3 regions of the Pseudocitrobacter faecalis genome follow, and region 1 is predicted to be linked to each of the others. Evidence: predicted binding sites of a transcription regulator. Region 1 holds the regulator's gene; each other region holds the start of a gene.
The links. The regulator PurR, encoded in region 1, represses purine synthesis genes. The targets are predictions, from matches to a motif close to CANGCAAACGTTTGCNTG.
Positions count from the first base shown of each region.

Region 2: a site for PurR is predicted at 2,576-2,593, ahead of ACOXYR_RS13445 (amino acid aminotransferase). Genes of this name have one in related genera too.
Region 3: a site for PurR is predicted at 2,432-2,449, ahead of glyA (serine hydroxymethyltransferase). Genes of this name have one in related genera too.

Region 1 covers NZ_CBDDNJ010000002.1:1,837,973-1,842,223, forward strand. The annotation lists gene punC (purine nucleoside transporter PunC) at 1-1,029, opposite strand, end outside; gene punR (DNA-binding transcriptional activator PunR) at 1,139-2,071, shown strand; gene purR (HTH-type transcriptional repressor PurR) at 2,068-3,093, opposite strand; gene cydH (cytochrome bd-I oxidase subunit CydH) at 3,388-3,477, shown strand; gene ACOXYR_RS09575 (MFS transporter) at 3,639-4,251, shown strand, end outside.
Region 2 covers NZ_CBDDNJ010000002.1:2,674,451-2,678,701, forward strand. The annotation lists gene asnS (asparagine--tRNA ligase) at 1-789, shown strand, start outside; gene ACOXYR_RS13440 (porin) at 1,389-2,471, shown strand; gene ACOXYR_RS13445 (amino acid aminotransferase) at 2,658-3,848, shown strand; gene ACOXYR_RS13450 (MBL fold metallo-hydrolase) at 4,069-4,251, opposite strand, start outside.
Region 3 covers NZ_CBDDNJ010000002.1:783,616-787,866, forward strand. The annotation lists gene glrR (two-component system response regulator GlrR) at 1-523, shown strand, start outside; gene glnB (nitrogen regulatory protein P-II) at 591-929, shown strand; gene hmpA (NO-inducible flavohemoprotein) at 1,049-2,239, opposite strand; gene glyA (serine hydroxymethyltransferase) at 2,555-3,808, shown strand; gene ACOXYR_RS04395 (DoxX family protein) at 3,869-4,251, opposite strand, start outside.

The DNA.
Region 1 (4,251 bases):
AAGACCTAATTGCAGCGTATTCTGTAATGCTGCCGCACGGCCTGTTGCCTGAGGGAACGGTCGCAGCGCGCGCGCTACCACAATCGGGTAAATGGCGCCGTTGGCCATTGCCATCACGCAGAACGGTATCAGCAGGGCGGTGAGCGAGACATGCGCGGTGAGGCCGACGCCCCAGGTGGCAAGGACGCTGACAGCGTAAATTAACAGCAGCCATGGCAGCAGTTTTGCGCCATCCCACTTTTGCAGTGCTGCGCGACAGCCATAACCACCGACGAGGAAAGCAATGGTTTGTGGCACATAACTCAGTCCAATCACGGTCGGGCTATATCCCATCGCATTCAGAATAAACGGTGAGCCCGTCAACCAGGCGAAGAAGCTTGCCGAGCAGGCCGCATACACCAGGACGTTACCGCGATAATCGCGACTGCGTAACAGCTTCATAAATGTCAGCTTATCGCCACTTACCGTGACCTTTTTGTGAGCGGATTTCAGGCGCAACGCGGGGATCATCAAAATCAGCGTGATGGCAAAGAGCGTAGCAAAGATAGCCTGCCACTCAAAGTGGTGCAGGATCCAGCTTCCCAACAGCGGTGCCAGCGCCGGAGAAAGCCCGACCAGCGGCATAATGGTCGCGAAAATACGGTTAGTTCGCTGTGCCGGATAATAATCGGTCACCATCGCCTGCCAGGTTACCGCTGCGGCACATACGCCGACTGCCTGCACGAATCGCAGAACGAGCAGGGTGGTGGCATCGCGTACCCACAGCATTCCCAGACAACCAAGGGCAAAAATCGTCAGGCCAATCAGCAGGACAGGCTTGCGGCCATAGCGATCTGAGAGCGGCCCCCACAGCAGCTGTGCTACGGCAAACCCGGCAAGGAATAAACTCAGACTCGCGCTCACGGCGGCAGCCGGTGTTTGCAGATCGCTTTGAATCGCGGCGAAAGCCGGAAGATACATATCGGTGGCGAGGAAGCCTAAAACACTCAGGCCCGCCAGCCAGACTAAAAATCCTTTCCCAGGTTGCATAAAAACGCCTTTTTTGTACAGATGAGGAGGCTGAGAGTGTAGAGAGTGAAAACTGCCTTGTGAAACGCTAATATTTGCGTAGTGGTTTCAAAAATTTTGTGAGCAGAAAATGTGGTCTGAATATTCGCTGGAAGTTGTGGATGCTGTCGCGCGGAACGGAAGCTTTAGCGGCGCGGCAAATGAGCTCCACCGTGTGCCTTCTGCAATCAGTTATACAGTACGGCAACTCGAGGAGTGGCTGGCGGTTCCGCTGTTTGAACGTCGTCACCGGGATGTGGAATTAACCCCTGCAGGGGCATGGTTTTTGAAAGAGGGGCGCTCTGTTATCAAAAAAATGCAGATCACCCGTCAGCAGTGTCAACAAATAGCCAACGGCTGGCGTGGGCAGTTGGCGATTGCCGTGGATAACATTGTCAAACCCGAACGCACACGACAGATGATTGTTGATTTCTATCGCCACTTCAGTGATGTAGAGCTGCTGGTCTACCAGGAAGTTTTTAATGGCGTATGGGATGCGCTGGCGGATGGGCGAGTTGAACTGGCGATTGGCGCGACACGCGCGATACCCGTAGGGGGGCGATATGCGTTCCGGGATATGGGCATGCTGAGCTGGCAGTGCGTGGTCGCCCGCTCGCATCCACTGGCACAAATGGAGGGGCCGCTCAGTGATGACGTGTTGCGCAACTGGCCGTCACTGGTGCGCGAAGATACATCGCGTTCGTTACCTAAACGTACCACCTGGTTACTGGATAACCAGAAGCGGGTCGTGGTACCGGACTGGGAATCGTCAGAAACCTGTTTATCTGCTGGATTATGCGTTGGAATGGTGCCAGATCATTTTGCGCAACCAAAGATTGATAAAGGCGAATGGGCGGCACTGGCACTGGAAAACCCGTTTCCCGATGCCGCCTGTTGTCTGACCTGGCAGCAAAACGACAGTTCACCAGCGCTAAGCTGGTTACTCGACTATTTAGGGGACAGTGAAACGCTGAACAATGAATGGTTGCGAACGCCCGACTCGAGCGTCCGCAAAGACGCTTAACGGCGGTAATCGCGGAACGGGCCGTCGGCCACGGAACGGCGTTCAATCAGGCGCGGGTGCACTTCGATGGACTGCGACTCTTCGCGTTTGCTGACGATTCTGTCCATCAGCATATTGAAGGCGGTTTCCCCGAGGGAGTCCTTCGGCTGGTGGATAGTGGTCAGTGCTGGCGTAAAGAAACGCGAGTTGCGCACGTTGTCATAACCAATCAGCGAGATATCCTGCGGCACGCGCAGGCCCATTTCGTCTGCGGCGCACAACGCGCCCATCGCCATGATATCGCCGCCGCAGAAGATAGCGGTAGGGCGCGGATTCTGGGACAGTATTTGCTGCATCGCGCGGTAGCCGGACTCCGGTTCGAAATCGCCCTGCACAATCCAGTTTTCCGGCACCTTGATCATCATCTCTTCCATGGCTTTCATAAAGCCAGCCAGACGACCCGCGCCGGTGTTACGCTCCAGTGGGCCTGGGATCACGCCGATTTCGCGATGTCCGCGTTCCACCAGATAACGACCAGCCATGTAGCCGCCTTCAAAGGCGTTATCAATAACCGAGTCGGTAAAGTCGGCTTTCGCTTCACCCCAGTCCATGACCACCATCGGAATATGGCGGTATTCTTCCAGCATTTGCAGCAATGATTCCGGATATTCTGAACACATCACCAGCAGGCCGTCCACGCGCTTCTGCGCCATCATTGAGAGATACGCGCGCTGTTTCTCAAGATTGTTCCACGCATTACCGAGGATCAGGGTATAGCCTTTCTGGAAGCAGTTCTTCTCAACGGCTTCAATAATTTCTGCAAAGTAGGCAGCTTCACTGCTGGTCGCCAACAAACCAATGGATTTGGTGTGATTGACCTTCAGACTGCGGGCCACGGCGCTGGGAGAGTAGTGCAATTCTTTGATTGCCGCCCACACCGCTTCACGCGTCTCTTCGGCGACAAAACGCGTCTTGTTAATCACATGTGATACAGTTGTAGTGGAAACGTTTGCGCGCTTCGCTACATCTTTAATAGTTGCCATTCCATCTCACTCCAGACCCGGGCCTGCCCCTGATCGATTCAATACGAAAACGTTTGCCTTCACTCACCCTGGCGCAATGTTATGAATTGCGGTTCGCCGGGAAAACGACACAGGACGACAGGAGGGGGTCAATGGCCGATACACTTTTTAATAAGCGTCGAATTTTGTCTTATCTTTGACAAAAGTGGAAGCGCAAAATCGGTTATTGCGTGAAATCCGGGAAGATTTTTGCGATTAAGTGTGCAAAAATGACATAGCTCACTTTTGGTGTGGGGATAATAAGGAGAAAAATTGATGAGTACCGAACTGAAGATGTCAATTACCACCACGGTTATTACGCTGGCGCTGATCGTTGCTGCTGCGCTGACCGCCGTCCTGCATTAACCCATCCTAAAGGGAGAGACGGCTCTCCCTCTCTTCGATTGTTATCAATTCAGCAAAAATATTTTGCTAATTTGTTCACTTCTGTTTTTTTGTGATTGATGTCATGCTTTTGCCATCTGTTGTCACGCCGCCTTGCGTTTGCGGCAAACCGGAGTCAAAGCATGAAAGTGAATTATCCCTTACTGGCGTTAGCCGTAGGCGCATTCGGAATCGGTACCACCGAATTTTCGCCAATGGGGCTATTACCCGTTATTGCCAAAGGGGTTGATGTCTCGATTCCCGCCGCTGGCATGTTGATCAGCGCTTACGCTGTAGGTGTGATGGTTGGCGCGCCGCTGATGACGCTGCTGCTTTCACATCGCGCACGGCGCAACGCGTTAATCTTCCTGATGGCGATTTTCACTTTGGGCAACGTCCTTTCCGCGATTGCACCGGATTACACTACGTTAATGCTGTCGCGCATTATTACCAGCCTCAATCACGGTGCGTTCTTTGGTCTGGGATCGGTTGTTGCCGCAAGCGTGGTACCGAAAGATAAACAAGCGAGCGCCGTCGCGACCATGTTTATGGGGCTGACCATCGCCAACATCGGCGGCGTTCCGGCGGCAACATGGCTCGGAGAAACGATCGGCTGGCGTATGTCGTTCCTGGCGACGGCCGGGCTCGGCGTGATTGCGATTATTGGTCTGTGGCTGTCGCTGCCGAAAGGCGGGGCGGGTGAGAAACCGGACGTGAAGCGTGAACTGTCGGTGCTGGTTCGCCCGCAGGTACTGT
Region 2 (4,251 bases), 840 kb from region 1:
GAGTCTTTCCTGACCGTTTCCGGCCAGCTGAACGGCGAAACCTACGCCTGTGCGCTGTCAAAAATCTACACCTTCGGCCCGACTTTCCGCGCTGAAAACTCCAACACCAGCCGCCACCTGGCCGAGTTCTGGATGCTGGAGCCGGAAGTCGCGTTTGCCGACCTGGAAGATAACGCCGCGCTGGCGGAAGCCATGCTGAAATATGTCTTCAAAGCGGTTCTTGAAGAACGTATGGACGACATGAAATTCTTCGCTGAACGCGTGGATAAAGACGCTATTGAACGTCTGCAACGCTTTATCGAGGCGGATTTCGCACAGGTGGATTACACCGACGCGGTCACCATCCTTGAAAACTGCGGCCAGACCTTTGAAAACCCGGTTTACTGGGGCGTTGACCTCTCTTCCGAACACGAACGCTATCTTGCTGAGAAACACTTCAAAGCGCCGGTGGTGGTGAAAAACTATCCGAAAGAGATCAAGGCATTCTACATGCGTCTTAACGACGACGGTAAAACCGTCGCGGCGATGGACGTGCTGGCCCCGGGTATCGGTGAAATCATCGGCGGTTCTCAGCGTGAAGAGCGTCTGGACGTGCTGGATGCCCGTATGGCAGAGATGGGCCTGAACAAAGAGGATTACTGGTGGTACCGCGATCTGCGTCGTTACGGCACCGTACCGCACTCCGGTTTCGGTCTGGGCTTCGAACGTCTGATTGCCTATGTAACTGGCGTACAAAACGTCCGTGACGTGATTGCCTTCCCAAGAACGCCGCGTAACGCCAGTTTCTAAAGCTCCGCTATTTCAACAAGGCCAGCAAATGCTGGCCTTTTTTGTGCCCTTAACGTAAATCTTCGTCAATTACCTTAAGGATCAACCCCCCTATAGAACGTAGTTTGTTACATCCCATTTCTGTTAACGTTTTCGCACAAAAAACACGCAATTCTTTGTGGATTTTAGGTTCACCTGAGCAAATAGTATTATTTTCAAGCGAGATCACGTCCTTTCTGAAACTTAATTTTAACATTTTCAGTTGTTCACAATTACAGCAACTTGCGCAATAAACAACCCATAATTAAATTAAAGATAAGAAATTCATATAGATATACAGCAATTCACTAACGCTTACCCTAACCCCAACAGAACTTTGAGTTGTCTCACAAAGTTCCTTATCTTTAATTTATTGTTACATAAAATTTCTTTTTGTTACTTAATTAGGATATTTGTAGCACTTTCCGGCTAGCGAAACGGTGGTTTGAATGGAAATATGCCTCTCAGACACAAAAAGACACCAAACTATCATCAATACTTTTGTAAATTTTTATTGACAGAAGTTATTGGCGGCAGTGGCGAGTGTCGATATAAAAAAAACCTAATGAGGGTAATAAATAATGATGAAGCGCAATATCCTGGCAGTGGTGATCCCTGCCCTGCTGGTAGCCGGTGCAGCTAACGCTGCAGAAATCTACAACAAAAACGGCAACAAACTGGACTTTTACGGCAAAATGGTCGGTGAGCATGTGTGGACCACCAATGGTGACACCAGCAACTCGGATACCACCTATGCCCGTATTGGTGTGAAAGGGGAAACTCAGATTAACGAACAGCTGACCGGTTACGGTCAGTGGGAATACAACATGGATGCGTCCAACGTTGAAGGTTCCCAAACCACCAAAACCCGTCTGGCCTTCGCGGGCCTGAAAGCCGGTGAATTCGGATCTTTCGACTACGGTCGTAACTACGGCGCTATCTACGACGTTGAATCCGCAACCGATATGCTGGTTGAGTGGGGCGGCGACGGCTGGAACTACACCGATAACTTTATGACTGCGCGTACCAATGGCGTAGCAACCTACCGTAACTCAGATTTCTTCGGGCTGGTCGACGGTCTGAGCTTCGCGGTTCAGTATCAGGGCAAAAACGAAGATCGTAACATTCAGAAGCAGAACGGCGACGGTATCAGTACCTCTGCGACCTGGGCCTTTGGCGAAGGCTTTGCTATCTCCGCAGGCTACGCTAACTCTAACCGTACTACCGATCAGAAAAACCAGGCCTTTAGCGCAAGCGGCGACAAAGCCGAAGCGTGGGCGACCTCTGCTAAGTACGATGCAAACAACGTTTATGCGGCTGTCATGTACTCTCAGACCTACAACATGACCCCGGAAGACGCGGGCTTTGCCAACAAAACACAGAACATTGAAGCAGTGGTTCAGTACCAGTTCGACTTCGGCCTGCGTCCCTCCGTTGGCTACGTACAGTCTAAAGGTAAAAACCTGGCGTCACGCCCTGGCTTCGACGGCGGCACTGCTGACCTGCTGAAATATGTTGAAGTCGGCACCTGGTACTACTTCAACAAAAACATGAACGTCTATGCAGCGTACAAGTTCAACTTGCTGGACGAAAACGACTACACCGCAGCCACTGGCCTGTCTACCGACGACCAGGCTGCTGTGGGTATCGTCTACCAGTTCTAATCAGTACGCCACTTTGTTATATGCACAGGAAACAGGGCTTCGGCCCTGTTTTTCTCGTTTACACTAGTTAAAAATCGCGACTTTTGAAAAGGCTCGCGCTTTTCATTGCAAACGGTTGGCATTTTGTAAATCTGCCGTTAACCTGATAGCGGATTTCTCCAAGTCACTCATAAATGGAACCCCGTCATGTTTGAGAACATTACAGCCGCCCCTGCCGACCCAATTCTGGGCCTGGCCGATCTGTTTCGTGCCGACGACCGCCCGAGCAAAATCAACCTCGGGATTGGAGTTTACAAAGATGAGACCGGTAAAACCCCGGTTCTGACCAGCGTTAAAAAAGCGGAGCTTTATCTGCTGGAAAATGAAACGACCAAAAATTACCTCGGTATTGATGGTATCCCGGAGTTTGGTCGTTGCACGCAGGAGCTGCTGTTCGGTAAAGGAAGTGAAATCGTCAATGCGAAACGCGCCCGTACGGCGCAAACGCCTGGCGGTACCGGCGCACTGCGCGTCGCGGCAGATTTCCTCGCCAAAAACACCAGCGCGAAACGCGTTTGGGTAAGCAACCCGAGCTGGCCGAACCATAAAGGTGTGTTCAACGCCGCTGGCCTCGAAGTTTGCGAATATGACTACTACGACGCCCAGACCCACGCGCTCAATTTTGATGGCCTTATTGCCAGCCTGAACAATGCACAGGCTGGTGATGTGGTGCTGTTCCACGGCTGCTGCCATAACCCGACCGGTATCGATCCGACGCTGGAGCAGTGGCAACAACTGGCGAAGCTTTCCGCTGAGAAAGGCTGGCTACCGCTGTTCGATTTCGCCTACCAGGGCTTTGCCCGTGGTCTGGAAGAAGATGCCGAAGGTCTGCGCGCGTTCGCCGCGCTGCATGATGAGCTGATTGTTGCCAGCTCTTACTCTAAAAACTTCGGTCTGTATAACGAACGTGTGGGTGCCTGCACCCTGGTCACCCGCGATGCTGACAACGCCGATCGCGCCTTCAGCCAGATGAAGTCGGTGATTCGTGCTAACTATTCCAACCCGCCGGCTCACGGCGCATCCGTTGTCGCGACCATTCTCAGCAATGACGCGCTGCGCGCCATCTGGGAACAGGAGCTGACCGATATGCGTCAACGCATTCAGCGCATGCGTCTGCTGTTTGTGAACACGCTGCAGGAGAAAGGTGCGAACCGCAACTTCAGCTTTATCACCAAACAGAACGGCATGTTCTCGTTCAGCGGCCTGACCAAAGACCAGGTGCTGCGTCTGCGTGAAGAGTTTGGCGTCTATGCGGTGGCTTCTGGCCGTATCAACGTCGCGGGTATGACACCGGACAACATGGCGCCGCTGTGCGAAGCCATTGTCGCCGTGTTGTAAGACGGGTCAGACGACATAATAAAGGCCGCTTTCGCGGCCTTATTTCACTGACAAAGTGCGCTTTGTTCTTGCCGGATGCGGCGTAAACGCCTTATCCGGCCTACAAAACAGTGCAAGTTCAATATATTGCAGGAGCCTTGTAGGCCTGATAAGCGTAGCGCATCAGGCAATGTTGCGTTTGTCCTCAGGAAAAAGGCCGCTTTCGCGGCCTTTTTTGCTATTACCAGACAGGCATTTCATCCTGCAGGAACGGGTTGTGCAGCCGCTCATAGCCGAGCGTTGACAGAGGGCCATGACCTGGAATAAACGTCACGTCGTCACCCAGCGGCAATAGCTTGCGTTTAATCGCGTCGATCAGTTGGCCGTGGTCACCGCGCGGAAAATCACTGCGCCCCACCCCGCC
Region 3 (4,251 bases), 1.1 Mb from region 1:
GATTATCTCCGCGACTCACCGCGACCTGCCAAAAGCGATGGCGCGCGGCGAGTTCCGTGAAGATCTCTTTTATCGCCTTAATGTGGTCAACCTCAAAATTCCGACGCTTGCCGAGCGCACGGAAGATATTCCGCTGCTGGCAAACCATCTATTGCGCCAGTCCGCCGACCGCCACAAACCGTTCGTGCGCGCGTTTTCCACCGATGCCATGAAGCGGCTGATGGCAGCCAACTGGCCGGGCAACGTGCGTCAACTGGTGAACGTAATTGAACAGTGCGTGGCGCTGACGTCGTCGCCGGTGATCAGCGACGCGCTGGTCGATCAGGCTTTAGAGGGCGAGAACACCGCACTGCCAACTTTTGTGGAAGCGCGAAACCAGTTTGAACTCAACTACCTGCGCAAGCTGCTGCAAATCACCAAAGGGAATGTGACGCATGCGGCGAGAATGGCGGGGCGTAACCGCACGGAGTTTTACAAGCTGCTCTCACGCCACGAACTGGACGCAAATGATTTTAAAGAGTAGCACCGTACTTTTGCGTGATTTATGATACGGTGAGCAACCGGTTACGCGACTGAAAAACAGGAACACCATGAAAAAAATTGATGCGATTATTAAACCCTTCAAACTGGATGATGTACGTGAAGCGCTGGCGGAAGTAGGTATTACCGGCATGACGGTAACGGAAGTGAAAGGCTTTGGTCGTCAGAAAGGCCACACCGAGCTCTATCGCGGTGCGGAATACATGGTGGACTTCCTGCCGAAAGTCAAAATTGAAATTGTGGTCAGCGACGATATCGTTGATACCTGTGTGGATACCATTATTCGCACAGCTCAGACCGGCAAAATCGGCGACGGCAAAATCTTTGTCTTTGACGTGGCGCGCGTGATCCGTATTCGTACAGGTGAAGAGGACGACGCGGCGATTTAACACCGCGGCCCCTCACCCTAACCCTCTCCCGCAGGGAGAGGGAATGGTTTGTGCAGGCGTCAATTCTTGCGCTGGTTTTCTCCCTCTCCCTGTGGGAGAGGGCGGGGTGAGGGCAAAAATCACAGCACCTTATGCGGCCCAAAGCACTCGTAATGAATACTTTCCTGCTTCACGCCCAGCTCAACCAACTGCTTTGCGGCGAACTGCATAAAGCCGACCGGGCCACAGAGATAAAACTGCATCGCCGGGTCGCTAAAGGCTCCTTCCATCGCGCTTAAATCCATCAATCCTTCGCTGTCAAACGCTGCTGCCTGACGGTCTGCGTCGGTCGGTTGACGATACCAGGTATGCGCGGTAAAGCGCGGCAAGGTTGCTCCCAGATTTTTCACTTCGTCAGCAAAGGCATGCACATCGCCATTTTCTGCCGCGTGGAACCAGTTTACCTGCGCGGTATGGTTAGATTTCGCCAGCGTATCGAGCATCGCCAGCATCGGTGTCTGACCGACACCGGCGGAGATCAGCGTCACCGGCGTGTTGTTTTCTACTGCCATAAAGAAATCGCCCGCAGGTGCCGCCAGATGCACCACATCGCCGACATTCGCGGAGTTGTGCAGCCAGCTTGATACCTGGCCGCCGTCTTCACGTTTCACCGCAATGCGGTAGCCTTTGCCATCCGCCTTACGAGTAAGGGAGTACTGACGAATCTCCTGATGCGGGAAGCCTTCCGGTTTCAGCCAGACTGCCAGATACTGGCCCGGTTGATAATCTGCTACCGCGCCGCCGTCCACCGGTTCAAATTCAAAGCTGGTGATGAGCGCGCTACGCGGCGTTTTTGCCACAATGCGGAACGGACGCGTGCCTTCCCAGCCGCCGGTTTTATTGGCGTTTTGCTCGTAGATTTCTGCTTCACGGTTGATAAATACCCCCGCCAGCACGCCGTAGGCTTTACCCCATGCATCCAGCACGTCCTGACCCGGGCTGAACATTTCGTCGAGCGTCGCCAGCAGATGTTCGCCAACAATATTGTACTGCTCAGGTTTAATCTGGAAGCTGGTATGTTTCTGGGCGATTTTCTCAACCGCAGGCAGCAGGGCAGGCAGGTTTTCAATATTGCTGGCGTAGGCGGCAATGGCGTTGAACAGCGCTTCACGCTGGTCGCCGTTGCGCTGGTTGCTCATATTGAAAATCTCTTTCAGTTCCGGGTTGTGGGTAAACATCCGGTCATAAAAGTGGGCGGTGAGTTTGGGGCCGGTTTCAACCAGCAGGGGAATAGTGGCTTTGACGGTAGCAATGGTTTGAGCATCAAGCATGGCAGGCTTCCTTTTTACGATTATCTATTGTTGCATATTAAATGCATCTTATAAAAATACCCCTGCTTTGTAAATGGTTCTTTGTAACAATGCATCATGCTGGTTACAACGTGAAGAATTTGCATCACAAACCTGAAAAGTTATCCGTTGAAATTTGGCGAGCCTTTATTCCTCAAGCCCTTGTGTGACGCGAAGGAAAACGTTTGCGTAAAATCGTTTGTCAAGACCTGTTATCGCAGAACTAATCAGTTATACTGTTGGCCGTTGTCCATCAGGGCTTAAAAAATTTACTGTTAGCTGAGTCAGGAGATGCGGATGTTAAAGCGTGAAATGAACATTGCCGATTATGATGCCGAACTGTGGCAGGCTATGGAGCAGGAAAAAGTACGTCAGGAAGAGCACATCGAACTGATCGCCTCCGAAAACTACACCAGCCCGCGCGTTATGCAGGCACAGGGTTCTCAGCTGACCAACAAATATGCTGAAGGTTATCCGGGCAAACGCTACTACGGCGGTTGCGAGTATGTGGATATCGTTGAGCAACTGGCTATCGACCGCGCGAAAGCGCTGTTTGGCGCAGACTACGCTAACGTTCAGCCGCACTCCGGTTCTCAGGCTAACTTCGCCGTCTACACCGCGCTGCTGCAGCCGGGCGATACCGTTCTGGGTATGAACCTGGCGCAGGGCGGTCACCTGACTCACGGCTCCCCGGTAAACTTCTCCGGTAAACTGTACAACATTGTGCCTTACGGTATTGATGAGTCCGGTAAAATCGATTATGACGAAATGGCGAAGCTGGCTCAGGAACATAAACCGAAGATGATTATCGGTGGTTTCTCTGCCTACTCCGGCATCGTTGACTGGGCTAAAATGCGCGAAATCGCTGACAGCATCGGCGCATATCTGTTCGTCGATATGGCCCACGTTGCGGGTCTGATTGCCGCAGGCGTTTACCCGAACCCGGTTCCTCACGCGCATGTCGTGACCACCACCACCCACAAAACTCTGGCGGGCCCGCGTGGCGGCCTGATCCTGGCGAAAGGTGGTGATGAAGAGCTGTATAAAAAACTGAACTCCGCTGTCTTCCCAAGCGCACAGGGCGGCCCGCTGATGCACGTGATTGCCGGTAAAGCGGTAGCACTGAAAGAAGCGATGGAGCCTGAGTTCAAAGTTTACCAGCAGCAGGTTGCGAAAAACGCCAAAGCGATGGTGGAAGTGTTCCTGAACCGTGGCTACAAAGTGGTTTCCGGCGGTACTGAAAACCACCTGTTCCTGCTGGATCTGGTCGACAAAAACCTGACCGGTAAAGAAGCTGACGCAGCCCTGGGCCGCGCTAACATTACCGTCAACAAAAACAGCGTGCCGAACGATCCGAAGAGCCCGTTTGTGACCTCCGGTATCCGTATCGGTTCTCCGGCAATCACTCGCCGTGGCTTCAAAGAAGCGGAAGCGAAGGAACTGGCTGGCTGGATGTGTGACGTTCTGGACAACATCAATGATGAAGCGGTTATCGAGCGCATCAAAGGTAAAGTTCTGGATATCTGCGCACGCTTCCCGGTTTATGCATAATTCTGTTTTGCAGAATAAGAAAAGGCCGCGCAAGCGGCCTTTTTTGTGTCCGGTATTTATTTACCGGCGATCCAGAGAAATTGTGCCCGGCCCGGTCATCGCCAGCAGCAGGAAGCCGCCCGCGATACTGACGTTTTTCCAGAAGTTAATCATATTCGGTACCACTGCATCACCGGTCATATCCCAGTAATGGTGGCCAATCACCGCCGTACCCAGCGTATAGAAAATAAAGATAACCGCCAGCGGGCGCGTGAAGAAGCCCAGCACAATCAGAATGGCGACCGGTACTTCCATGATGATGGCGATAATCGCCGACAGGGTTGGCATTGGTGCGCCCGAGGACGCCATATACTGAACCGTGCCATCAAAGCCCAGCATTTTCGGATAACCGAAAAGGATAAACAGCAAAACGAGAGCGATGCGCGCGATAAGCAGCATCAGCG